Regions from separate parts of the Enterobacter cancerogenus genome, predicted to be linked through region 1. Evidence: predicted binding sites of a transcription regulator. Region 1 holds the regulator's gene; the other holds the start of a gene.
The links. Region 1 encodes CRP, which controls carbon source genes, mostly activating them, when cyclic AMP is high. Its sites were predicted from a motif close to ATGTGANNNNNNTCACAT; they were not measured.
Positions count from the first base shown of each region.

Region 2: I6L58_RS05220 (ABC-F family ATPase) is a predicted target of CRP. The motif match lies at 1,929-1,946, and genes of this name have one in related genera.

Region 1 covers NZ_CP077290.1:3,114,141-3,117,634, reverse strand. The annotation lists gene I6L58_RS14630 (YheU family protein) at 1-49, shown strand, start outside; gene I6L58_RS14625 (phosphoribulokinase) at 80-949, shown strand; gene I6L58_RS14620 (OsmC family protein) at 1,034-1,438, opposite strand; gene crp (cAMP-activated global transcriptional regulator CRP) at 1,750-2,382, shown strand; gene I6L58_RS14610 (YccS/YhfK family putative transporter) at 2,440-3,494, shown strand, end outside.
Region 2 covers NZ_CP077290.1:1,117,951-1,121,444, forward strand. The annotation lists gene I6L58_RS05215 (glycoside hydrolase family 31 protein) at 1-137, shown strand, start outside; gene I6L58_RS05220 (ABC-F family ATPase) at 228-1,823, opposite strand; gene ldtB (L,D-transpeptidase) at 2,046-2,966, shown strand; gene I6L58_RS05230 (GntR family transcriptional regulator) at 3,010-3,494, opposite strand, start outside.

The sequences.
Region 1 (3,494 bases):
ACTGCATGAGACGGTCAATATCATGCCCCGCAACGCGTTTCACGGCTGACCGCTAAACCTTTTCAGTCAGGGAGTTGCTATGTCTGCCAGACATCCGGTTATTGCCGTCACGGGTTCGAGCGGTGCGGGAACCACCACCACCAGCCTCGCCTTTCGCAAGATTTTCGCCCAGCTCAATCTCCGGGCAGCTGAGGTAGAGGGCGACAGCTTTCACCGCTATACGCGTCCGGAAATGGACATGGCCATCCGCAAGGCGCGCGATTTGGGGAAACACATTAGCTACTTCGGCCCGGAGGCGAATGACTTCGGCCTGCTGGAGCAGACCTTTGCGGAATATGGCTTGAGCGGTAAAGGGCAATCCCGTAAATATCTTCATACCTATGACGAAGCCGTACCCTGGAACCAGGTGCCGGGCACCTTTACGCCCTGGCAGCCGCTGCCGGAACCCACCGACGTGTTGTTTTATGAAGGGCTGCATGGCGGCGTGGTCACGCCACAGCACGACGTGGCGCGCCATGTTGACCTGCTGGTGGGCGTGGTGCCGATTGTTAACCTGGAGTGGATCCAGAAGCTGACGCGCGACATCAGCGAACGTGGTCATTCGCGCGAGGCGGTGATGGACTCGGTGGTGCGCTCGATGGAAGATTACATTAACTTCCTGACGCCGCAGTTCTCCCGCACCCATATCAACTTCCAGCGCGTGCCGACGGTAGACACCTCCAACCCGTTCGCCGCCAAAACCATTCCGTCGCTGGACGAGAGCTTTGTGGTCATCCATTTCCGCAATCTGGACGGGATTGACTACCCGTGGCTGCTGGCGATGCTGCAGGGGTCGTTTATTTCACATATCAATACGTTGGTGGTGCCGGGCGGAAAAATGGGGCTGGCGATGGAGTTAATCATGACGCCGCTGGTGCAGCGGTTGATGGAAGGCAAGCAGATCGCGTGAGTTGTTTTGCCCGGTGGCGCTGCGCTCCGGGCCTACGATCGTGCTTTTGTAGGGCGGGTCAGCGAAGCGCCACCCGCCAAAAGATTAGGCCTCAATCACTTCATACGAATGGGTAATATTCACCGCTTTCTCAAGCATTAACGCCACAGAGCAGTACTTCTCCGCAGACAGGTCAACCGCGCGCGACACCGCCGCGTCTTTCAGGTCTTTACCCGTGACAATAAAGTGCAGATTGATATGCGTGAACAGGCGTGGCGCCTCTTCGCGGCGTTCAGACGTGAGCTTCACTTCGCAATCGGTCACGTCGTGACGGCCTTTTTGCAGGATCGACACCACGTCGATAGCGCTGCATCCCCCCGCCGCCATCAGCACCATTTCCATAGGGCTTGGGGCTTTATCGCCGGAGTTACCGTCCATCAAAATTTGGTGGCCTGATGCAGACTCGCCCAGGAACGTCAGCCCTTCTACCCACTTTACACGCGCTTGCATATTCATTAACTCCAACGTTGCATTTTTGGTGACAGAGTACGCGCGCGTTACATTTCACGCAACGGAAGGCGACCTGCATCATGCTGAAGCGAGACACCAGGAGACACGCGTCAAAAGCTATGCTAAAACACTCAGGATGCTACAGTAATACATTGACGTTACACATGTATGCAGAGGACATCAAACTTTACTGGCTGCGAAACGTTACGACAGCCGACTTCCCAGGGTATGGGTAAGAATTCGATTGCAACCCCAGAGTCAGGATGCGATTTATGGCTCTGGTGACAGCTTATAACAGAGGATAACAGCGCATGGTGCTTGGCAAACCGCAAACAGACCCGACTCTCGAATGGTTCTTGTCTCATTGCCACATTCATAAGTACCCATCGAAGAGCACGCTGATTCACCAGGGTGAAAAAGCGGAAACGTTGTATTACATCGTCAAAGGCTCGGTGGCAGTGCTGATCAAAGATGAAGAAGGGAAAGAGATGATCCTTTCTTATCTGAACCAGGGCGATTTCATCGGTGAACTGGGCCTGTTTGAAGAGGGCCAGGAACGTAGCGCCTGGGTTCGTGCGAAAACCGCATGTGAAGTGGCTGAAATTTCTTACAAGAAGTTCCGTCAGCTGATTCAGGTAAACCCTGACATCCTGATGCGTCTCTCTTCCCAGATGGCTCGCCGTCTGCAGGTGACGTCTGAGAAAGTGGGCAACCTTGCCTTCCTCGACGTTACCGGCCGTATCGCGCAGACCCTGCTGAACCTGGCTAAACAGCCGGACGCGATGACCCACCCTGACGGCATGCAAATTAAAATTACCCGCCAGGAAATTGGTCAGATCGTTGGTTGCTCCCGTGAAACAGTGGGCCGTATCCTGAAAATGCTGGAAGACCAGAACCTGATCTCTGCCCACGGTAAAACCATCGTGGTCTACGGAACCCGTTAATTACGGTCAAACGGCGTGCCACCGCAAGGTGACACGCCGTTTTTGTCTCTACTCCCCATGTGGCGCAGGCTGATCTATCACCCGGAAGTTAACTACGCACTGCGGCAAACGCTGGTGTTGTGCCTTCCTGTGGCCGTGGGCCTGATCCTCGGTCATCTCCAGCAGGGTCTGCTGTTTTCCCTTGTGCCTGCCTGCTGCAACATTGCGGGCCTCGACACGCCGCATAAGCGCTTTTTCAAACGCCTGATCGTTGGCGGCTGCCTGTTTGCAGGCTGTAGCCTCGCGGTGCAGCTTCTGCTGGCCCGGGATATTCCGCTGCCGCTCATTCTGACCGTGCTGGCAATGACGCTCGGCGTGACTGCTGAAATCAGCTCGCTGCACGCCCGACTGCTGCCCGCCTCACTGATTGCCGCCATCTTTACGCTGAGCCTGGCGGGCAATATGCCGGTGTGGGAGCCGCTGCTAATCTACGCCCTCGGCACGCTGTGGTACGGCGTATTCAACTGGTTTTGGTTCTGGCTGTGGCGGGAACAGCCGCTGCGCGAATCCCTGAGCCTGCTCTACGTGCAGTTGGCGGAGTACTGCGAGGCCAAATACACCCTGCTGACCCAGCACACCGATCCGGAAAAATCACTGCCGCCGCTGCTGACGCGACAGCAAAAGGTGGTGGATCTGATTGGCCAGTGTTACCAGCAGCTGCATATGCTTGCCGCCAATAAAAACCATGATTACAAGCGGCTGCTGCGCATCTTCCAGGTGGGGCTGGATCTGCAGGAGCACATCTCGGTCAGCCTGCATCACCCGCAAGAGGTGCAAAAGCTGGTCGAGCGTAGCCATGCCGAAGCGGTGATCCGCTGGAACGCTCAGACGGTGTCCGCGCGCCTGCGGGTGCTGGCGGACGACATTCTTTATCACCGCTACCCCACGCGCTTTAACATGGATAAGCCCCTCGGCGCGCTGGAGAAGATTGCCCGCCAGCACCCGGATAACCCGGTCGGGCAGTTCGCCGCCTGGCACTTCAGCCGCATCGCGCGCGTCCTGCGCACCCAGCGTCCGCTCTACCCACGCGACCTGATGGCCGATAAACAAAAACGGCTCCCGCTGCTGCCCGC
Region 2 (3,494 bases), 2.0 Mb from region 1:
GGGCGAGCATTCATCTGAATATTGCGGCACGCGGCGACTATCGTCCGGCATGGAAGGTGCTGAAGGTGTCGTTACCGGCGGGGGAAAAACGTACGCTGCGGGTAAATGGTGAAGAGAGGGGTGACTGGGAGGTGTAGTGCGGCCTGATACCCTCACCCTAACCCTCTCCCACGGGGAGAGGGAACAGAATGTAGGCCGGGTAAGGCGAAGCCGCCACCCGGCTTTTTTTAGCCGTCGATACCTTTGCTACGCAGGTAATCTTCGTAGTTACCGGTGAAGTCCACCACGCGCTCTGGCGTAATCTCAATCACGCGGGTCGCCAGGGAGCTCACGAACTCACGGTCGTGAGAGACGAAGATCAGCGTACCCTGATACATCTCCAGCGCCATGTTCAGCGATTCGATAGATTCCATGTCCAGGTGGTTGGTAGGTTCATCCATCACCAGGATATTCGGTTTTTCCATCATCAGTTTGCCGAACAGCATGCGGCCCTTTTCACCACCGGAGAGCACTTTGGCAGGCTTTTTGATGTCGTCCTGGCTGAACAGCAGACGCCCCAGAATGCTGCGCACCGCCTGCTCGTCATCGCCTTCCTGCTTCCACTGGCTCATCCAGTCGAAGACCGTCAGGTCGTTTTCGAACTCGTACTCGTGGTCCTGCGCGTAGTAACCGATCTGCGCGTTTTCGGACCACTTCACGGTACCGTTGTCCGGCTGCAGTTCGCCCACCAGCGTTTTCAGCATTGTGGATTTACCCACGCCGTTGGCACCGAGGATGGCAATCTTCTCGCCCACTTCCAGCAGCAGGTTGAAGTTTTTAAACAGCGGACCGCTTTCAAAACCTTTTGCCAGGGCTTCCACTTCCAGCGCATTACGGAACAGTTTCTTGTCCTGCTCGAAGCGGATGAACGGGTTCTGACGGCTTGACGCTTTGACTTCGTCGAGCTTGATCTTGTCAATCTGACGGGCACGCGAGGTTGCCTGACGCGATTTTGAGGCGTTGGCGCTAAAGCGGCTGACGAAGGACTGCAGGTCAGCGATCTGCGCTTTCTTCTTGGCGTTATCAGCCAGCAGACGTTCACGCGCCTGGGTTGCCGCGGTCATGTATTCGTCGTAGTTGCCCGGGTAAACGCGCAGCTCGCCGTAATCCAGATCCGCCATGTGGGTGCAAACCATGTTCAGGAAGTGACGGTCGTGCGAAATGATGATCATGGTGCTGTCGCGGTCGTTCAGCGTCTGCTCCAGCCAGCGGATGGTATCGATGTCCAGGTTGTTCGTCGGTTCATCGAGCAGCAGGATGTCAGGATTTGAGAACAGCGCCTGCGCCAGCAGCACACGCAGCTTCCAGCCCGGCGCGACTTCGCTCATCGGGCCGTAGTGCTGTTCAACAGGGATACCGACGCCCAGCAGCAGCTCGCCCGCGCGCGCTTCGGCTGAGTAGCCGTCCATTTCACCGTACAGCACTTCGAGATCGGCCACTTTATAGCCGTCTTCTTCGCTCATTTCTGCCAGGGCGTAGATGCGATCGCGCTCCTGCTTCACTTCCCACAGCTCTCCGTGTCCCATGATCACCGTGTCGAGCACGGTGAACTCTTCGAAGGCGAACTGGTCCTGACGCAGCTTACCGATACGCTCGTTAGGATCGAGCGACACGTTGCCGAGCGTCGGCTCCAAATCACCGCCGAGGATCTTCATAAAGGTGGATTTTCCGCTACCGTTGGCACCAATCAGGCCGTAACGGTTGCCGCCGCCAAATTTGACGGAAATATTTTCGAACAGCGGCTTACTGCCAAACTGCATAGTGACGTTGCTGGTAACTAACACGGAGAGATTCCTGCGAAAAGTGTGATAAACGCGGCATTATGCCACAATTCCGAATTGAGATCCCGTGTTGCAGCAATGCACTAAACTTTAACAAATTCGAAAAAAATGTGATTTCGTACACATCTGAATTCCCAGTGAGCAGGAATGCACATATAATGCGCTCCCATCACAGATTCAGACTTATCAACTCATCGCCGGAATGGCTTAGATACCTCGCAAAACATGAACATGAAATTAACAACGCTTTTTGCGGCAGCGTTAGCCGTCGTAGGTTTTTGCAAAACCGCCTCTGCGGTGACTTATCCCCTGCCGACAGACGGAAGCCGTCTGGTAGGTCAAAACCAGGTTGTCACCGTTGAAGAGGGCAACACCCAGCCGCTGGAATACTACGCTGCGCAATACCAGCTTGGTCTGTCTAACATGCTGGAAGCCAACCCGGGCGTCGACCCGTACCTGCCAAAAGCGGGCACCGTACTGAACATTCCTCAGCAGCTGATCCTGCCTGACACCGTTCATGAAGGCATCGTGATCAACAGCGCGGAGATGCGTCTGTACTACTACCCGAAAGGCACCAACACCGTGATCGTGCTGCCAATCGGTATCGGCCAGCTCGGTAAAGACACCCCGCTGAACTGGACCACCAAAGTTGAGCGTAAGAAAGCCGGCCCAACCTGGACGCCAACCGCCAAAATGCACGCGGAATACATCGCTGCCGGTGAGCCGCTGCCAGCCGTCGTCCCTGCCGGCCCGGATAACCCAATGGGTCTGTATGCGCTGTACATTGGCCGTCTGTACGCTATCCACGGTACCAACGCTAACTTCGGTATCGGCCTGCGCGTCAGCCACGGCTGCGTGCGTCTGCGTAACGACGACATCAAATTCCTGTTCGACAACGTGCCAGTGGGTACGCGCGTGCAGTTCATCAATGAACCGGTGAAAGCGACGACGGAGCCAGACGGCAGCCGTTACATTGAGGTGCACAACCCGCTCTCCACCAGCGAAGACCAGATCAACAACAACGAAATCGTGCCAATCACCCTGACCAGCGCGGTACAGGCCGTGACCTCTCAGGCCGATGTGGATACGACCGTTGTCGATCAGGCGATCCAGAACCGTTCCGGTATGCCGGTGCGTCTGAACTGATAGCAACACGCATAAAAACGCGGGCCTCGAGGCCCGCTTTTTTTTATCCGTTATTGACGATAACAATCCCGCCGTGGTCGTACCGATAGTGGCAGTGGGCGTACTCCAGCGGCGTACCGTCTTCAAGATAGATTACCTGCTCTACCTCCAGCACAGGGTCGGTTTGCTCGCAGACCAGGTGCTGCATATCCAGTTCGTTGGGCTTTAACGCCCGCACCACCCGATACGACCCCATGATCTTCAGCCCGAGCGTCTCCTGCACATACTGGAACACCGAACTTTCAAGATGGCTCTTGTTTAACCCCGGCACCAGATTCAGCGGCATGACTGTGGAATCCAGCGACATCGGCTCGCCGTTCAGCAGACGCAGGCGGATAAAATCATAGACCGGCGCATCGCCGTTAATCATCAGCGAGGCCTGCTCTTTCTCGTTGGGGAAGCGCAGTTCAAAATGCACCACCTGGCTGCTCACCGTGCCAAGGTGTGCCCAGGTTTTGGTTGCGCCAAAGTAGTCGCTGCCAGAGAGAT